Regions from separate parts of the Clostridium sp. JS66 genome, predicted to be linked through region 3. Evidence: riboswitches for the same ligand, from Rfam matches in the RefSeq annotation. Region 3 holds a riboswitch; each other region holds the start of a gene.
The links. Region 3 has a riboswitch for cyclic di-AMP ahead of ablB (putative beta-lysine N-acetyltransferase). Riboswitches for the same ligand answer to the same signal wherever they lie in the genome.
Positions count from the first base shown of each region.

Region 1: another riboswitch for cyclic di-AMP. It lies ahead of Q6H37_RS22490 (LysM peptidoglycan-binding domain-containing protein); the one in region 3 lies ahead of ablB (putative beta-lysine N-acetyltransferase).
Region 2: another riboswitch for cyclic di-AMP. It lies ahead of Q6H37_RS28190 (cell wall hydrolase); the one in region 3 lies ahead of ablB (putative beta-lysine N-acetyltransferase).

Region 1 is NZ_CP131467.1:4,882,623-4,889,370, reverse strand. Features, by position in the region: gene Q6H37_RS22505 (DUF4367 domain-containing protein) at 1-825, opposite strand, end outside; gene Q6H37_RS22500 (sigma-70 family RNA polymerase sigma factor) at 815-1,336, opposite strand; gene Q6H37_RS22495 (CpsB/CapC family capsule biosynthesis tyrosine phosphatase) at 1,846-2,616, opposite strand; gene Q6H37_RS22490 (LysM peptidoglycan-binding domain-containing protein) at 2,999-3,778, opposite strand; cyclic di-AMP (ydaO/yuaA leader) riboswitch at 3,783-3,916, opposite strand; gene Q6H37_RS22485 (DegV family protein) at 4,256-5,140, opposite strand; TPP riboswitch at 5,407-5,513, shown strand; gene thiC (phosphomethylpyrimidine synthase ThiC) at 5,639-6,748, shown strand, end outside.
Region 2 is NZ_CP131467.1:6,085,308-6,092,055, forward strand. Features, by position in the region: gene Q6H37_RS28175 (NAD(P)/FAD-dependent oxidoreductase) at 204-1,805, opposite strand; gene Q6H37_RS28180 (YbbR-like domain-containing protein) at 1,795-3,024, opposite strand; gene cdaA (diadenylate cyclase CdaA) at 2,994-3,842, opposite strand; cyclic di-AMP (ydaO/yuaA leader) riboswitch at 3,980-4,109, shown strand; gene Q6H37_RS28190 (cell wall hydrolase) at 4,112-4,639, shown strand; gene Q6H37_RS28195 (NAD(P)/FAD-dependent oxidoreductase) at 4,713-5,573, opposite strand; gene trxA (thioredoxin) at 5,647-5,964, opposite strand; gene Q6H37_RS28205 (tetratricopeptide repeat protein) at 6,078-6,748, opposite strand, start outside.
Region 3 is NZ_CP131467.1:4,570,202-4,576,949, reverse strand. Features, by position in the region: gene Q6H37_RS21215 (HD domain-containing phosphohydrolase) at 1-1,472, shown strand, start outside; gene Q6H37_RS21210 (ribonuclease domain-containing protein) at 1,649-2,140, shown strand; gene Q6H37_RS21205 (barstar family protein) at 2,165-2,443, shown strand; gene ablB (putative beta-lysine N-acetyltransferase) at 2,639-3,517, opposite strand; cyclic di-AMP (ydaO/yuaA leader) riboswitch at 3,701-3,831, opposite strand; sodium ion sensor (DUF1646 type) at 4,166-4,221, shown strand; gene Q6H37_RS21195 (cation:proton antiporter) at 4,269-5,465, shown strand; gene Q6H37_RS21190 (dimethylarginine dimethylaminohydrolase family protein) at 5,652-6,431, opposite strand; gene Q6H37_RS21185 (sigma-54 interaction domain-containing protein) at 6,564-6,748, opposite strand, start outside.

The sequences.
Region 1 (6,748 bases), 310 kb from region 3:
TATTTGTGTAGTGGCAGATTTACTGTCTTTCATATAATTAATATAAGCTTTATTACTATTTATATATACAGTTTTAGATCCGTCTAAATTGGATATATTTTTGCTCTCATATATTTCAAAATATGAGGAATCTGAGCTATATTTTAATTTAATACATTTCAATTTTGCATCTGGAATTGATATATCTGTAAGATTAAAACCATCTGGAACATAAGATGGAGTTATGATCTTACTTTCAAAATATTTTTCAGCAGTTGCCATATCTAAGTTTTTCTGTGGTGAAGCTATACCTTGAAGTCCCTTATAGGATTCTTTACCACTAAAATTTTCACTTGGTGTCAAAGAGTTTTGCGTTGAGTTTCCAGATGTAGAAGTACCACTTGAACTCTTGGAATCAGCAATGCTATCTACTGAATTGGCAGTATTGGTGCTGCTTTTAGTTGTCTTATCATCTGGTTTATTATTAGCGGATGTACCAGATTTATCTTTATTTTTTGAAGAATCATTTACTGATTTAGCTAAATCATTATTACTTTTTGTTTTTGAGCCTTCTTTAATTTTTCCACTATCATTAGAGTTTTTATACTGTTGCTCATTATTATCTACGTAATTACGAGGTATAGTTGAATTATTAAAGAAATAATTATATGTAAATCCGATTATTAAAAAAGCTGCAGAAGCTGCCGTAGCAAGTATAGGTTTTATCCTATTCTTTTTTTTACTTTTACATTTTTCTAAAGTCATTTTTTTTAATTTTTCAGTAGCATAAATGTCTTTAAGGAGCAAATTTGATGCCTCTTTAAAATATTCCATATTATCCTTCATATTCAATCTTCCCATCTATATTAAATTTTAACATTTTTCTAGCACGAAAAAGCCGACTACGAATCGTTGCTTCTGGTACATTTAAAATTTTACTTATATCCGTAGTAGATAATTCCTCGTAATAATAAAGTAGTATAGGCTCTTTATATTTATGAGGCAAATTCATAACTTCATTTAATAATTTTTCATATTGAATTGAATTAATAACCTTATTGTCTATATTAGCATCTACATAATTGTCAGCTATTGAAGGGTTGTCAGTATAGTCAAATGCAAATACCCTCTTAAACCATGAATTTCTTAATATATCCTTGCAGGCATTCATGGTAATAGTCATAATCCATGTTTTTTCACTACTTCTCTTTTCAAACTTGTAAAAATTCTTATAGACTTTTATAAATACTTCTTGAAAAACATCTTCAGCTAAATACTTGTCCTTAAGGTACATGTAAGCAATTCTTAGTACATCATCGCCATAGTCGTTCATTAATCTTTCTAGTTCCTTGTCCATGTTTTAATAATATCTTTTTTCAAGATATTTCCCCCCCATCACAAATACCAAATGTACTAAAATGTAATAGCTTAATTAATTTCTGAATTGAGCAACTAAAAATTAATGGATATAAGAATTTCATATTATATAATATCATATCACATTTTCCAGTGTTTGGCGTAGTTTTAAAATCAAAAAATATATGATATAACGATAAAAATAGCTAATTTAGAGAAATATTAAAGAAATAAATATATAATACTATAATTTTTACAACATTCCATAGTCAAGTATTAGTAAATTTCTATTTTAATTTACATAGTAACAATTTTATAAATGCAAACATTCATTTGTTGAACAATTTTGAGGAATTAAAATATTAATTTGTGTTTGATTTGATATTGTATTTTTTTATAAGTACGATAATAATAGCATATTTTGTATTTGAAAAAAAGATGACAAAAAAGCTTAGAAAAACTTCTAAGCTTTTTTGTCTAAGGGAAATTAATAAGAACATTGAAAAAATTTCATATACCATAAGGACCTGTTATACTATTACCAAATCCCATAGCCCTTGAAATAGAACAATCATATTTTAAAATTTTAATAGACTTATGTTTGGATAACATATTTCCTATTTTAAGCTTTCTTATATCATAATAATCAAGGCAATGAGTATCAGAACCAACAGATATTTTTATATCATTTTTTTTCAAATGTTTAAATAATCGTTTAGTTTTCCAAGTATCTATGGATTTTACTATTTCATCAAAATACTCGTAACCTTCATTTACATTTAGTTCCCAGAATAGATTGTTTTCTTTTAATTTGCTTATTAAAAAATTCAATCCATAATTTTTATATAAGCGAAGCAAATCGGTGTGTGCCAAACCAATATTGCATTTTAAATGTTTTGTGTATTTATCTAATTCACTAAGTTTTACACTATTTTTAAAGTAGTCTATATATTCTAAAAGAACATAATCTAACTTATTAAATAGATCATAGGGTAAATTATTTAAATCGCATAAGTCCTTATTCATACATATTTCAATTCCAGAATATATTTTTATATTGTTCTTATATTTTAATTTTAAACCTTCTAAGTTTTCTATATAGCGTCCTAAGTTTTCTATAAGTACAGAATTACATTTATCAGTTTGAAAGTGATCAGATATACCTATTGCAGTTAAGTTATGTTCTATAGCATTTTCAATTATTTTTTCTGGAGAGTGAATTCCATCTGACCAAAGAGTATGATTGTGTAAATCCATAAAATCTATTGAACTTAAGTCCATTAAAAATACCTCTTTTCAATTCAAGTATTTATTCTTATAAATTTTCTAATAATTTTTAATTTAATATATTTTCTATAAAACGATTACACTTATATGATATAATTAAATTAAAGAAATGTAAATGATATTTTAAACAGATCATATAGAAAATTAATTGAAAATTTCTGTGTCAACTTATTGATTTATTAATATAATGAAATTAAGCAAGGGATGTAAAGTGATGAAATTAGGATTATAAAATGAGGTTACTATTAGAAAAAACAAAGTATAATATTAAAATATACTAAATTTTAATATACTTTATTAAATTTTTATAATTAAAAATAAACACTATTAGTTTATTAAAATCTAATAAACCAATAGTGTTTTATTATATTTAACTTTAATATACAAATACCAATTTATCTATTCTAGCAGCTAATGGCTTAGACCAAAGCCATTGATTAGTAGCACTATCATCAAAATAGTAAAAAGCTCCCTTAGATGGATCAACGCCATTAAGAGCATCCTTAGCAGCTTGTACACATTCTGCTGATGCAGACTTATCAATCCATCCATTTGCAACTGGAGTAAACTGGTAATATCCACCAGATTTTTCGTATATTACAGAAGATATAGTTTTTGGAAAACGAGGGTCTTTAACTCTATTTAACACTACAGCACCTACAGCTACCTTAGCATTGTAAGATTCACCTTGGGCTTCAGCCATTATGAGTCTAGAAAGAATATCTAAGTCACTTGCTGTATAAGAGGCAGTTGTATTAGAAACTGCTGTAGCAGAAGTTGTTGTTGTATTTAATGAAGTTATTCCAGGTAAAGTAAGCTTATCACCAATATTTAAATAGTTGTCCCATTTATTATTAGCTTGTCTTAAATCGGAAATGGACACACCATATCTTTGTGATATTAGATATAAACTATCCCCACTTTTTACAGTGTAAATGCATCCGGGAACAGTAAGTGTTTTTCCTGGATATATTGCTGTGTTTGTAAGATTATTGTCTTTCATGATAGACGTATAGGTTGTATTAAAAAGTTTTCCTATAGTATAAAGAGAATCTCCAGATGTTACAGTATAACTAGCAGCTTGTACTGGAGTACATATCATTAAAGATAAAGATGCAATTGATACTAAGTTTCTGATTTTTTTTAAGTTAATCATAAAATTTATCCCTCCATTTTGCCTCCGAGGTTAGTTGACGGGTTCGGGTTGAGAGTCACCCTACTTCTTATTATAGAAGATTCACCCCAAGATAATTGATCCCCCGTACTCATTTTAGAGATTCGGCACGATTTGTTTCTAATTCTAACAGAAGTCTGATAATACATCTATGGTTGATTCATGGTTATTTAGGAAAATTAATGATTTATATATAATATTAATTACTTGTTACATAAAAAGTAAAAAAATAAAGTACAGGCAAGTTTTATCCGATCGCTACCATTGCTAATACCCCCACCTTCTTCAAGTGTGGGATAAGCACTGCTGCGCGCCTGGATAAGTTCTTCTAAGGCTCAGATGGGTAAAATACCTAAATGGTATTTTACGAGCTTTTGCTCAGGTAAGAGGGTATTCCTCAGAAGCAAACTCCACCTGAGTCTAAGAATCACTTGATTACCTGTACTTTATTTTAATATTTTAGTTTGCATGAATTTCTCTTTTTTTACCTAAAAAGAATAAAGCCAGAGCACCTGGACCTCCATAAGCACCAACTACAGGTCCAACATAATTTATAATTACATCCTTGATCTTAAACTTGTTTAAGATAAGTTTTTTCAGAGCTAAAGCATCTTCTATGCAATCACCATGGGAAATTGCTATAATTTGCTCTTCAGGATTTTCTATTCTTTCAATAAATTTTTCAAAAAGAGTAGATAAGGCTTTTTTTCTACCTCTGATTTTTCCTATAGGTAAAACTTTACCTATATTGCTTATAGTCAAGAATGGCTTTATATTTAATAGCATACCTACAAAAGCAGAAGTTGCAGATATTCTCCCGCCTCTTTTTAAATGATTAATATCATCTACAATAATATAGGTATTTAACTGGTGTTTAACGTTTTCTAAATAGTCCATAATTTCCTTTAAAGTTTTACCGGATTTCTGCATTTCATAAGCTTGTAAAACCATAATACCTTGTCCTAAAGAAGCTGTTAAAATATCAATTATATGAATATTTGAATCAGGATACTCTTCTTTTAACATATGCTTGGCTATATGAGCACCATTAGTAGTTCCACTTAAGCCGCTGGAAACTCCAATATAAAGTATATCTTTTTCAAGTTCTAAAATTTCTTTAAAAGAGTTATAAAAAGCATGGCTACTAGGTTGAGAAGTTTTTGGTATTTCACCTTTTCTCATATCTTCATAAAAGTCCTTAAAAGGATAACTTTCACCAAAATTGTCCAATACTTCCGTACCCTTACAATTACAAGTCAGACTGACATAAGGTATTTTTAAATTATTGATATAGCTTATTGGTAAATCACAGCAAGAATCTGTAATGATAATAAAATCTTTCATAAATACATTCCTCATAAATTTTATTTTTGTATAAAAAATTTGTCATAATTCATTTTATAATGTAATCCTTTAAAGTTCAATAGATAAGAGGAAAAATTAAGAATGATTAAATTTACAAAAATTCATTTTTAAGTATTTAAATACTACTCTATTAGATTAAAAAATATATAAAAATAAAATGATTAGGCCGAATTTAATTGTGTGAATTTAACAAAGCTGGAATATTGAAAAAATTAAACATATATGATATAATTTACATGAAAAATTAAATAATCTAGGGGGGCCTATGTTATAGGCTGAGATAGAACTGTTAGTTCTGACCCTCATACCTGATCTGGATAATTCCAGCGTAGGGAAGAGCTTTATATAGTTTTAAAATGCAACTTTATAAGGTTGCATTTTTTTATTTATATAAAGATGAATATGAGGGAGATGTAGAATCTCCTCCTTTTTTATTTAACATAGTTTTTGAAAAATATGTTAAGGGAGATGTTTTAAATGAATTACACAACACAAATGGATGCTGCTAAGAAAGGCATAATTACAAAAGAGATGGAGAGAGTAGCTGCTAAAGAAAACATGGAAACATCGCAACTAATGGAATTAGTTGCGCAGGGTGCAGTTGTAATACCAGCTAATAAAAATCATAATGCATTAGATCCAGAAGGTGTAGGACAAGGACTTAAAACTAAAATAAATGTAAATTTAGGAATTTCAAAGGATTGTAATTGTGTAGATGATGAATTAGAAAAAGTTAAGGTAGCTTTAGAAATGAAAGCAGAAGCCATAATGGATTTAAGCTGCTTTGGAAAAACTGAAGAATTCAGAACTAAATTAGTAGAAATGTCACCTGCTATGATAGGTACAGTGCCTATGTATGATGCAGTAGGATTTTACGACAAAGAATTAAAAGATATAACTGAAGAAGAACTTTTAGGAGTAATTGAAAAACATGCACAAAATGGTGTGGATTTTATGACTATTCATGCAGGCATAAATAGAGAAACTGCAGCAGTTTTTAAGAGAAATGAAAGACTTATGAACATAGTATCTAGGGGAGGAGCCTTGATATATGCATGGATGGAACTAAACGGAAAAGAAAATCCTTTTTACGAGTATTTTGATAAAGTCTTAGATATATGTGAAAAATACGATGTAACTATAAGTTTAGGAGATGCTTGCAGACCAGGTGCTATAAAAGATTCTACAGATGCTTCACAGATTAAGGAGCTTATGACTTTAGGAGAACTTGCAAAAAGAGCTTGGAAGAGAAATGTACAAGTTATGATAGAAGGGCCAGGACATATGAGTTTAGATGAAATAAAAGCAAATATGCAATTAGAAAAGAAATTGTGTCATAATGCGCCGTTTTATGTGCTAGGACCTTTAGTTACAGATATAGCTCCTGGTTATGATCATATTACATCAGCTATAGGAGGAGCAATAGCTGCATCTTCAGGAGCAGATTTCCTATGTTATGTAACTCCAGCAGAACATTTAAGGCTTCCAAACTTAGAAGATATGAAAGAAGGAATTATAGCCACTAAAATTGCAGCTCACGCAGGAGATATTGCCAAAGGAATAAAAGGTGCAAGAGACTGGGATAAT
Region 2 (6,748 bases), 1.5 Mb from region 3:
TAGTCGTTAAATTTTTAACACCTAAGGGCAGTATTTGCACCATACCAATTGTAATGTTTTTACTGATTCTTGTTTGTGCATACATTATTGGAATTAACTTCAAGTATAAGATTATAATTTTCCACATGCATACTTCCTGAAATCATTATGCCTTCTCTTATATTTTACCAGAAATATTCAAAAAACACTGTTTTTCAGAATATTCAATATAATGGTTGATATTTCCTTATAATATTTTCTGCCACTTTTATCCCATCTACTGCTGCAGACATTATTCCACCTGCAAATCCTGCACCCTCACCACAAGGATAAAGCCCTTGAGCTGATATACTTTCTAGATTTTCATTTCTTAATATTCTAACAGGAGCTGAAGTTCTTGTTTCAATTCCAGTTAAAACGCCATCATTACTAACAAATCCTTTAATTTTTTTATCGAAATTTATAAATCCTTCTTTTAAAGCTTCTATTACATAACTTGGCAAACACTTTCTTAAATCACAAAACTTATAACCTGGTTTATATGTTGGTTCTATATTGCCTAATTTAGTAGAAACTTCATCCTTCAAAAAATCTCCTATTAATTGTACAGGTGCAGTATACTCGCCCCCACCCAAAACATAAGCTAGACTTTCATAATGTCTTTGAAATTCCATACCTTTTAATGGAGTATCCCCTTGAAAATCAGATTCATTTATAGAAACTACTATTGCTGAATTAGCATTGTCCTTATCTCTTTTAAAAAAGCTCATTCCGTTAGTTACTAATCTTCCTTCCTCTGATGCTGCTGCTACTACTTCTCCTCCAGGACACATACAAAAACTATATACCCCTCTTCCTGTAGATTTAGTATTATATGTAAGCCTATAATCTGCAGCCTTAAGCTTAGGATGATTTGCATACTTGCCATATTGATTTTCACTTATCATTTGTTGAGAATGTTCTGCTCTTACACCTATAGCAAATGCCTTAGGCTCCATAAATATTCCCTTTCTGTATAACATCTCATAAGTATCTCTTGAACTATGGCCTATAGCTAATATTAAATTTTCACTTGGAATTTCAGATTCATTTACCACTATTGATTTTAAAACCCCATTACTTACGACTATATCTTGAAGTTTACTATTAAATCTTACTTCTCCACCTAATTCTATTATCTTTTCTCTTATATTTTTTACTACTTTTTTTAATATATCTGTTCCTATATGAGGCTTTCCATTATACAGAATTTCTTCTGGAGCTCCAGCCTTAACAAACTTATCTAAAACAAAGTCACACCTGGCATCTTTTATTCTAGTTGTAAGCTTTCCATCAGAAAAAGTTCCCGCTCCACCTTCTCCAAATTGGACATTAGATTCTAAATTCAACTCTCCTGTAGTCCAAAACTTATTTATAGTATTGGTTCTATCTTCAACCTTTTCTCCTCTTTCTATAATTATTGGTCTATATCCTTTTTCCGCTAGTAAAAGACCTGCAAACATGCCTGCAGGTCCCATACCAACTATAACTGGTCTATGGTTCATTTTCTTATTACCAAAAGGAAATTCCTCATTATAAATTTCTTTTTCAATTTTAACATCTTTATCATTAGCTCTATCTACAATTTTTTCTTCTTTATCGCATTTTATTTCTACAACATAATTAAATCTTATATTATCCTTTCTCCTAGCATCTATAGATTCCCTTAAAATTTTAAATTCTTCGATATTTGTATGCGATATTTTTAATTTTTTACATACTTTATTTTTTAAATCTTCTATATTTTCATCTATACTTATATTCAAGTTATTTATTTTAATTGACATTTTTGCCCTCCAAAACTTTTTTCTTTGCCGTAACCTTAACTGACGATATACTTTGAGACACCTTTGTTACTCCATCTGGTAAGCTTATATTTAAAGGAATTGAATTTTCCCCTTCTACTATTGAACTTAAATCCACAGAGCACTTTATATCTTCTGCTTTTAAATTATTGATAACATTTTCTTCACCAGACACTACTATATCAACCTTATTTGCATCCAAATTAACACTATATTTACTGTTATCATTTATAGTTTGTATATTTAAACTCAATTGTTTCTGAATACTTTTATTATTGAAGTTCACCTTTAGCTTTACAGTATCCGAACTATTTACAAGAATAACTCCCTTAGGAACTACTAATTTAACTTCTATTGTATCTTTTCCATATACTTTATTTAAATCTACATATTCTGTATCCAAAGAATTTATATTAGATATTAAATCTTCTTCTCCTGCTATATCCATTTTGTCTTCAATTGGTACTAAACTTTTTACATTCCCTTGATTATTTTGTTGTATTCCAGATTTAACATTTACAGACACAGTTTTAATTTTTTTAACAGGAATAGTTACCTTTAAAGAACTTGGATTAACTGTTACATTTTTTACAATTACACCCGAAGAATCTAATGGTTGAAGTTGTATATTTGCATTTATATCTTTTGAAGCATCTTTAATATTATATCTTGCTGCTAAATATTTTACCCTTTCTACGGATTCCTTAGGTCCACTGATTTCTTTTTCTTTTATAGTAGGCTTAAAAGCATAAAATCCACTTTTAGTATTCCCATCAAAAATCATTTTAACCGGAACAGTTTTTCGTTTTAAATCATCCAAAGTAATTTTAACCCATAGGTTGTCATTATTTGTTATTCTAATATTAGATGGACTACTTTTAACCTCAACAGGTATTTTATTCTCACCTTTTTTAACTGCATAAGAGTTTAAATCCGACACAAGTTTAAAATCGCTTGGCTTTATAGAATAAGTATCTGAAGCACTACCCCTTATAGTTAATGTTACTGTCAAATTATCTCCTTCTATAGGAACCAGATCAGATTTTGCAACCAAATCTTTATTTAAAACCTGTACAGGTACAACAATATGTGTCTCTCTCATAGGATTTTCCACATTAAAAATGTACAACCACAAAACTAAAGAAGCTATTACACAACATATTTTAATAATTACTTGGTGATCTTTGACCTTTTGATCCATTTATTCACCTGCTCCCTAAAGGTTAATTTTGTACTCTGTCTTTTTTTCATTATTCTAATCAGAATATCTTTAAGTCTTTCTTTATTGTAACCCCTTGTTAAATTACCATTTACAGCAAGGGAAACAGTACCTGTTTCTTCGGATACAACTATAATTAACGCATCTGAGTTCTCAGATATACCTAATGCTGCTCTATGTCTTGTACCAAGCTTTTTATTTATATCCTGATTATTAGTTAAGGGTAAAAAGCATCCTGAAGATACTATTCTATCATTCCTTATTATCGTTGCACCATCATGCAGCGGAGTATTAACTACAAAAATATTTTCCAAAAGTGCTGCTGAAACTATTGCATCTATTTTAGTTCCTGTCTTTACTATGTCTTCAAGACCTGTAACCTGCTCTATTATTATCAAGGCTCCTGTTTTACTATTAGATAAATTTTCTATAGAATTAGCAATTTCCGTTATAACCTTTTCCATCTCCTGATCGCTTTCCAATATATGCTTGTCATTAAAAGCTGTTCTGCCTAAACGTTCAAGTGCTCGACGAATTTCTGGTTGAAATATTATTATAAAGGAAAGTAAGCCTATGGTGATTGTTTTAGTTAAGATCCAATTCAGCATAGTTAAATTAAAAAATTTACTGATAGGTATAAGAAGAACTATAAGTATTATTCCTTTTAAAAGCTGCTCAGCTCTGGTTTCTTTTATTAATGTATAAATTTTATAAAAAATATAAGAAACTACTAATATATCCATTACTGATGCTATACTAATATTTCTAATAGAATTGACTACGATATCCAATAGCTCCAACCACATCACCGCCCTAACAAAAATCTATATTTACAATTATACACTATTTAATATTGTTTATATCAAAACCTTAATGGATTTTATAAAATATTAATAAAATTTTTTTATACCATGTATTTTTTTTAAATTCATGGCTATACTACCATTAGCCTAAGTTTTTTATTAAACACGGGGAAACCGGAATTCTTTGGGGTGAATCGTATTTTACGTAGGTTATGCCTTTACCGAACCCGACAGCTAACCCCGTAGGTAACAAGGAGAGGATTTTATTGAGAAAATTTATTTTTTGTATACTATTTTTATTAGTACCAAGTGTTTCACCACTGTTCAATGTAAAAGCTGCTGGTTCTGATAATATAGACTCTACTTTATTTAAAGAACAGGATCAAATTGTTGAAGTTTTTAATTACTCTGGTAGAAAGTTATATGTAACTCAAAAGGATATACACTTAATGGCTCAAGTGGTTTATGCTGAAAGTAATTGTGAACCTTTTGAAGGAAAAGTTGCTGTAGCTTCTGTTATATTAAACCGTTTAAAATATCCTGAATTCCCTAAAACGGTAGAAGAAGTAATAACGCAAAAAAGCGCTTTTTCTTGTGTTAAAAATGGGTCCATTGATGTTGTTCCTGATGAAGATAGTTATAAGGCAGTACTTCAAGCTCTAAAAGGAAATGATCCTACAGGTCAAGCAGTATTCTTTTATAATCCTAAAATAGCTACCTGTAAATGGATGAAAGGTATAAACAAAAAGAACGTTAAAACCATAGGAAACCATGTATTCTTTGTAGTAAATTAGACATATTTTTATTTAGCTAGTAATTTAGCTAAGCACATATATATCCCCACAAATTAAAATTTGTGGGGATAGTCTATTTTAAAGAATCCAAATATGCAACAGCATTTAAAGCTGCTATTTGACCTTGGCCTGCCGATTTTATATATTGATAAGGCTTACCTACACAATCTCCTGCAGCAAAGCACCCTGCAATATTAGTCTTCATGTCTATATCTACTTTAATATGACCATTTTGCATTTCTATACCAGGAACAAGTTGATTTGGTGACACACTATCCTTTAGTACAAAAACTCCATCTGTAATAATGTCTTTGTTCTTCATCATTACATTTTTAACTCTGTCTTCTCCCTTAATCTCTATTGGTTTATCTTTTACTATTTCGATACTATCACTTAAATTGTATTTTCCTTCATACATAGGCACATAGTAAAGCTTACTTGTCAATTCTGCTACATAATTAGCTTCTTCTTCTGCTTCCTTATTGTATCCTATAATGGTAACAGTTTTACCTCGATACAACGGTGCATCACAAGTAGCACAATATCCTACACCTCTACCTAAGAATTCTTCTTCACCTTTTAATGGCTTTGTGTATTCCATACCTGTAGCTAAAATAACAGATTTTGCTTCATACATCTTTTCATTTACCATCAAAGTAAAGTGTGATCCCATTGCATATACAGCATTTATCTTTTCATTTACTATGTCTATATTCATAGCTTCCATGTGCTTTTGGAATTGACCTTTTAACTGTTCACCTGTAACATCATAAAATCCCAAATAGTTATTTACTTTTGGTGCTTTTAGCAGTTTATTACTTAATTCTTTAATCCCAAATAATATAATATTTTTATTTCGGATTTTTGCATTTATAGCAGCTGATAATCCTGCTGGTCCTGTACCTATTATTGCTATATCATATCTATTAGTCATACAATCAACCTCCTTTTGAAAAAAATGACAAATTAACTTTTGCTAATTTGTCATTGCTGTTTCATTCACAATATTAAATATGTTTTTCTATAACACTTTTTATTGCTTCCTTTGGTCTAAATCCTACTAGTGTATCTACTACTTTTCCATCCTTGAATATCATAACAGTTGGTATACTTGCTACCCTATACTGATTTGATGTTACAGGATTTTCATCTACATTCAATTTCAAAAATTCTACTTTATCATTAAGTTCTTCGGAAATTTCATCTATTACAGGAGCTAACATTTTACAAGGTCCACACCAAGAAGCCCAAAAGTCTATAACTACAGGTTTTGAAGATTCCTGAACAGCCTTTGAAAAATCCATATCCTTTATTTCTTGTACCATAACTTATCCCTCCATTTATACCTTATTAAGGTATGCTTTATATTTTAATTTTATGTTATATTTCTTATTTAGTCAATAGTTGTTAATAATGATTATTAATTTGTATAAACTTCTTATTTATTAATTATACTTTTTATTACAGAATTATTATATATTGACTTAGGATATTTATCTACTAATTTTTGAGCATAACTTAATGATTTATCTTTATCTAAGTCCTTATACATAGTAGCTAAAGCGTAAAGTACTGTTTCTTCATAGTCATCCTTTGCATATTTCTCATCATATTCAGTATAATATTTTATAGCATTTTGTGAGTCACTTGATAAATAAAAGCTAGTTCCTAACATATAAATTATGTGAGGATATAAATAATAACCTGCTCCCATTTCATAGGCTTTTGTAAGATTATTTTTAGCATTAGGAAGATCTTGACTATTCATATAGCCATACCCTTTTCCATAAAAGTATTCTACGCCTTCACTTTTTAGTATATTAACACCACTTGAAATAATTTCCTTATCATCATTAGATATATTTTTATCTTTCCATTTTGTATAGTCGTCATATAGATTATCAAAATTTTTACTTTGAACATCACTTTTAATTTTATCTGCTGGAAAAGTTTCCTGCTGAACTTTTTTTGGAGCCTCTTTAGTTGTTTTATTTCCATTATTACTAGATGTTTTTGCTGTATTTACTTTTGATGTTTTTGTATTATGAGATTTAGTTATATTACTTTTTACTTTTTTAAACACAGCTGTAGCTCCAAATGTTAATGCAA
Region 3 (6,748 bases):
TGCAGCTAGCAGTAATTGTTACAGATATTAGTGAAAGAAAAAAGGCAGAAGAGGCTGTTAAGGCAAGTGAAAATACCTTTAGAAACCTTTTTGAAAATTCATCAGATGCAATAATTATAATTTCAGATGATAAAATATTAGATTGTAATATAGCTATGGTTAAAGCTTTAGGATATGAATCAAAAAAATTTATAGTTGGTAAATCTCCAACTGAATTTTATCCAGAAAAGCAGCCTGATGGAGAAAATTCTAGGGAAAAAACTTTTAAAATGCGAAAAAGCACTATAGAAAATGGAAAGTGTAAATTTGAATGGTGGTACAAAAGAGTTGATGGAACTTTATTACCAGTAGAGGTAATGTTAACAACTGTTTTTCTTAATGGAAAAGAAGTTTTTCATTCCTTGTGGAGAGATATCAATGACAGAAAGCAAATGGAGCTTAAGTTGGAATATTTAAGTTATCATGATCAATTAACTGGTCTTTATAATAGAAGGTTTTTTGAACAGGAATTGAAAAGATTAGATAAAGAAGAAAACTTACCATTAACTATCATTATGGCAGATGTTAATGGACTAAAGCTTGTAAATGATTCTTTAGGACATGGTGTAGGGGATGAATTACTTAAAAAAGTTTCTAAGGTCTTAACTAATGGTTGTAGATCTAGTGATGTTATTGCCAGACTTGGAGGAGATGAGTTTGTAATTTTGATGTCTAATACAGGTGAGCATGGAACGGAACAAGTTCTTAAACGTATTAAAAGTATGGCCTCAAATGAAAAAATAGGTGCTGTTGATATATCTATTTCCTTTGGCTATGAAATCAAGAAAGATATGAGTATAGATATATCAGAAATTTTAAAGAGAGCTGAAGATTATATGTACAAAAAAAAGCTTTTTGATAGTCCAAGTATGAGAGGAAAAACTGTAAGTGCTATAATTACTACTCTTCATGAGAAAAATAAAAGAGAGGAACAGCATTCTCATAGGGTTTCTACTTTATGTGAGAATATGGGGAAAGTCCTTGGTTTGCCTGAAGATGAAATTAAAGAACTTAAAACTGTTGGATTGCTTCATGATATAGGTAAAATAGCTATAGAGGAAAATATATTGAACAAACCAGGAAGATTAACAGTTGAAGAAAGACAACAAATAGAAAAGCATCCTGAAATAGGATATAGAATACTTAATACAGTAAATGATATGGGAGAAATGGCTGAATATGTACTAGCTCATCATGAAAGATGGGATGGAAGAGGATATCCAAAGGGATTAAAGGGAGAGGAAATACCGCTTCAATCAAGAATTATAACCATAGCAGATTCTTATGATGCCATGATAAGTGAAAGAAGTTATAGAAGTGCTCTACCAGAAGAAGTTGCTATAAAAGAATTAAAAGTAAATGCAGGTATCCAATTTGATCCGAAGCTTATAAGCATATTTATTGAAAAAGTATTAGATAAATCATCTGCATAGTTTTTTAAAGGAATGCTTAAAAATGAAGGCTGTGTATATTAAGAAAGACAAACTTTCTTATATGCATAGTCTTTGTTTTGGGTTTGTATTGCTTTTTTTATTATATTTGAGATAATAAAATAGTAATTATTTCTATTAAAATATAGAATTATAATGAATAGAAAGGTATGAATGATATGAAAAATAATTTTATGCAAAAAATTTGTTCTGTTTTTCTTTTTTTATTTATTAGTATAAACTTAATAGGCTGTGTATCAACCAATAAAAATGTTACAAAAGAAAAACAAAGCACAAAAATTGAAAATGTAAAGACAGAAAATATCAAAAACAAGAAAGTAATTAATGATTTTCAAGGGGTTGCTGATTATATTCATAAAAATGGGCATCTTCCTGATAATTTTATAACTAAGTCACAGGCAACAAAACTTGGGTGGAATCCAGGAAAAGATCTGGATAAAGTAGCGCCTGGTAAAAGTATAGGAGGAGATATTTTTACCAATGCAGAAAAGTCTTTGCCAGATGCTCCAAAACGAGTTTGGCGTGAGTGTGATATAAATTATAATGGAGGACATAGAGGAGCAGATAGGATACTTTATTCCAACGATGGATTAATTTATTCAACCTCGGATCATTATAAAACCTTCAAGTGCTTATATAATGGAAAATAATTTAGATTTAATGAGGTGAAAAGTTTGAATAAAGTGATATTAGAAGGAAGTACACTTATAGATAAGAAAGTTTTACATAACGTTCTAAAAAAGGAATTAGGGTTTCCAGAGTATTATGGAGAAAATTTAGATGCTCTTTGGGACTGCTTAACTACAGATATAGAATTACCAGTTGTAATTGAATGGATAGATTTTGAAATGAGTAAAAAGCTTTTAGGAGATTATGCAGAAAGTACATTAAAAATTTTCCAAGAAGCTGAAAGAAGCACAGAAGGAAGAGTACAGATACACATAAAAATTTGATTTAAAATAATTACAAATATGATTTTTGAAATAGGAATGAAATATAATTTTTATGAGTAAATAATTTAAAACTAAAATTCAAGGTGAAATTAAAAGATCTACTGAAAACTTATCATTAGTTTTTAGTAGATCTACTATATAGGACTGCTTTAATTGTACAACATTAAAGATTTATTAAAAAGTAAATAATATTTATTACAATGAAAGTGTATTAATTGAGTCATTATTGATATTTTTCACCCAAATATTCACATCTTCAAAGCTGCCACATATATTACAATTATTTATTAATCTACCTCTAAATTTATAACCATGTTTGCTTAGAACTAGATTAATACCAGGACTTATTGATCTAGCTAAACTATACAAACAAATAAATCCCATACTTTTAAGGTCTGACTCTAAAGAATATATAATATTTGATAATATACCTTTGCATCTATATTTTGGATAGGTTGCACAGTTAGTTATTTCAGCATTTAAGTTTGCGTTGTCCAAATCTGCTGAAGCTACAGCAATTATTTTTCCATTGTCAACAGCAACCTTGTATAAAGTTTTTTTATTCATAGTTTTCTTTAAATAATCTTCATCATAAACAAGAGAAGGAGATGTAAAAAATGTATTGGAAAATAATTCGGCTATTTCTTTTGCATCACTTTCCTTTGCATCTCTTATTTGATATTTGAAATTATTGTTATATACAAAACTATTTCCAGCATTTAAACTTTCCACTAGGAATAGATTTTCCTTATTTAAACCCTTATGAAGCTTTCTATTACTTCTTATAAAATAAGACATACAAAATGCATCTTCACCTTGAAAATAGCCATCTATTTTGCCTTCTAGATGAAACTTAGCGTTAACAAAGTTTTCAAAAGAATTAGCATCACAGTTGCAAACAACTTTTCCTAAGTTTTCTTTAGCAGCAAAGTGTACAATTCTATTTATATTTTGAACTGATATATGGTGAAAGTTAACTATTTTTGCACAGCTATTAGAATAGTCAACATATACTTTATATTGATAAATTTTGATGCAATAATTATCGTCTAATTTATAGCTGCTTGTATTCATTATAATGATCCCCCTTTAAATATAACATTGCTTTTTTGGGCATTAGACAATATGAATTAAAAAACATTTGTCATAAAACCTCCATCTTAATTACTCAAAAAAATAATAAAGCTGCAGAGAAGTATCTGCAGCTTATAAAGCATTGCTATTTATTGGCACGCAAAATATACTATTCTGTATACCAAAACTTCTCTCCAACGCTTACGAGATTAGCTGACGGATTCGGGTTGAAGAATAACCCTACTTGCTAATATTGGCAAGATTCACCCCAAAAATTGGTTCTCCCGTTCAAATTGATTCAGCGGTACGAATATTCTATTTTCATGACCCTGTGTATATAACCATATCATTATAACATATTTATGTCAATATGTATATATTACTAATGTATTCATATTTATATATGTTGATGCTATTAAATTAAATATAAGTTTAAAAGTATATTAAATAAATTATTTGTGAATATTATTGCAATGTAAAAGTAATATATATTTATAATTATATGATAACAGCATAAAAAATTATATACAATTTAATTATGACTAGTTTAGGACATTATAATAAAAAATTGCAAAACATTTTTAAATATGATATAATGCTTATTATTAAAATTGTATATTTATAGCTAAGTATTAGCTGTTTATTTTCGGTTGAACAAATTTTTATTTGATTTCAAGAGAATTTGACTTTTGGGGTGGAAAGTCCTTTATGGGGGACTTTTCACTTTTTTTTGTTATTTAAGGAGGTAAACATGGAAAAAACATTATTGAGTATAGTATTAATTCTTATATTTACAAAAATAGGAGGTATAATAAGTAGAAAATTAAAAATGCCTGAAGTTTTAGGGGCATTGATTGCTGGTGTAATACTTGGCCCAGTAGTATTAAATATTGTTCAGTATGATGATAATATTAAGTTGCTCTCAAATCTTGGAGTGATTATGCTTATGTTTCTTGCAGGACTTGAAACTAATGTAGAAGAATTTAAAAAAGCAGGATTGTCTTCATTTATAATAGCAGTGGCAGGCATAGTACTTCCACTTGTATTTGGAACTCTAAGTGCATATATGTTTTTTAATAATTTTTGGGAAAATGTATTTGTAGGAGTTATTTTAACAGCTACCAGTGTAAGTATTACTGTAGAAACTCTTAAAGAACTTGGAAAGCTTAATACAAGGGCAGGCATAAATATTCTTGGAGCAGCTGTAATAGATGATATTTTGGGGCTTATACTTATATCTATAGTTCTTGCAGTAGCACAAACTTCTGGTTCAAGTGCTGGAGTGTTAGGAACATTATCAATTATATATGTGTTTATAAAAATAGTTTTATTTTGTTTATTTTCTATAATTGGAGTGATATATTTACCTAAATATATAAATAAATTTATAAGTTATGTAAAACCTGGTAGAGAATTTCTTACGTTTTCTATAGCCTTTGCTATATTCATAGCATATATTGCTGAAAGTTTAGGTATTGCAGCTATTACTGGTGCATATATATGTGGACTTATGTTTTCATCAATTTCTCATAAGGAATATTTGGAGAGAAATGTTAAAGCAATTTCATCTGGATTTTTATCTCTCATATTCTTTGCAAGTGTTGGAATAGAAGCAAATTTAAAGGGATTAAATATGGAAGTGCTTTTTATAACTTTAGTGATGTTTATCGTAGCAGTAATTGGAAAAGTAGTAGGATGTGGTGCTGCTGCAAGATTTCTTAAGATGAGTAAGAGTGAGGCTGTTCAAATTGGAACTGGTATGATTTCAAGAGGTGAAGTAGCTATAATCACTGCTAATATAGGTCTACAGAAGGGAATAATCTCAGAAAAAGTATTTCTTCCAACTTTAATTGTTGTAATATTAACTACAATTATAACTCCTGTTTTATTGAAATTGGCATTTTCTCATAAAGTAGGTAAAAGTATAGAAAAGCAAAAAATTAAATAGGAAATGTGATCAAATATTTTTACATTAAATAGTGGAGTAATATATAATTCGTTACTATTAGTACCTTAAATAGTTGAGAAATATAATATTAATAGTTTGGCATACTTATTACCTAAAGTGTATTTATATTAGTCGGATGATGACTTTTATATAACACAGGATGTAAAGTATGCCACATCTATTTTTTTACTTAGAATTATCTACAGGTATTCTTAGTGAAAGACATGTAAGGCCACCATCCATTTTTTCAAACTCAGACATTTCGACTTCAATAGTTTTATAACCTGCATTTATTAAAGCCTTTTTTGAATTTGGAAAGTTTTTTGGAATTATAACATTATCATTTATCAATATGCAGTTTGCTGAATATGCTTCTTTACTATCTACATCTATAACTGTAAAGTCTTTAAAAGTATCATTATCGATAAATTCACCGGTTCCAATAAATGTACTTTCTTTTAAATAAACTATGCCTGTTTTAAGATGTAGTATTTTTTTAACAGGTACTGTTGAAGTTGTATAGCCATATTTATTTAATATTTTTGTAAACTGTTTTGCACCTTCTGCATTTGTTCTTTTTGATTGGCCTATATAAAAATGATTTTCAAATCTTAATATATCTCCACCATCTAAGCATGCATTACCAGATAAAAATTCTATGTTGTTATAGAACTTTTTAAGTACATCAATGATTTCTTTTTCTTCTCCTTTTCTTGATTGTGCACCTGGTTTAGTGATTATAGCACATTTTTCAGTTACAATTGCTACATCTTCTACAAATGTTGAATCTGGATATCTTTCATCAGCATCAAGTATAGTAACATTGCAACCACATTTTTTTAATGCTTCAATGTATTGTGTATGTTGTTCTAATGCTTTCTCATAATTAGGTTTACCTAGGTTTGAAGCAGTTATTCCATCTGCAAAATTTTTACTTGGTTTTCTTACTATTACATTTTTTATCATAATGATCATCTCCTTCTAATTTACTAATTATATCAAAAGCAAAATTTATGCCAATATAAAAAAGCTTAAAATATAGTAATTTCTTTTTAAAGAAGTGAAAAATTTTTTGCTAAAAGCAAAAAATTTTTCGCTTTACTTTTTCATATTATATTTTGATAGTTTATAATTAAGAGCTTGTCTAGATATTTTAAGAATTTTTGCTGCTTCTGTTATATTATGAGAGTTTTTCATAGCATATTCAATTATATCTTTTTCATAGTTTTCAATAAGTTCTGTTAGAGATTTTTCAGAAGTTATAATGTCAGGGATATTGAGAG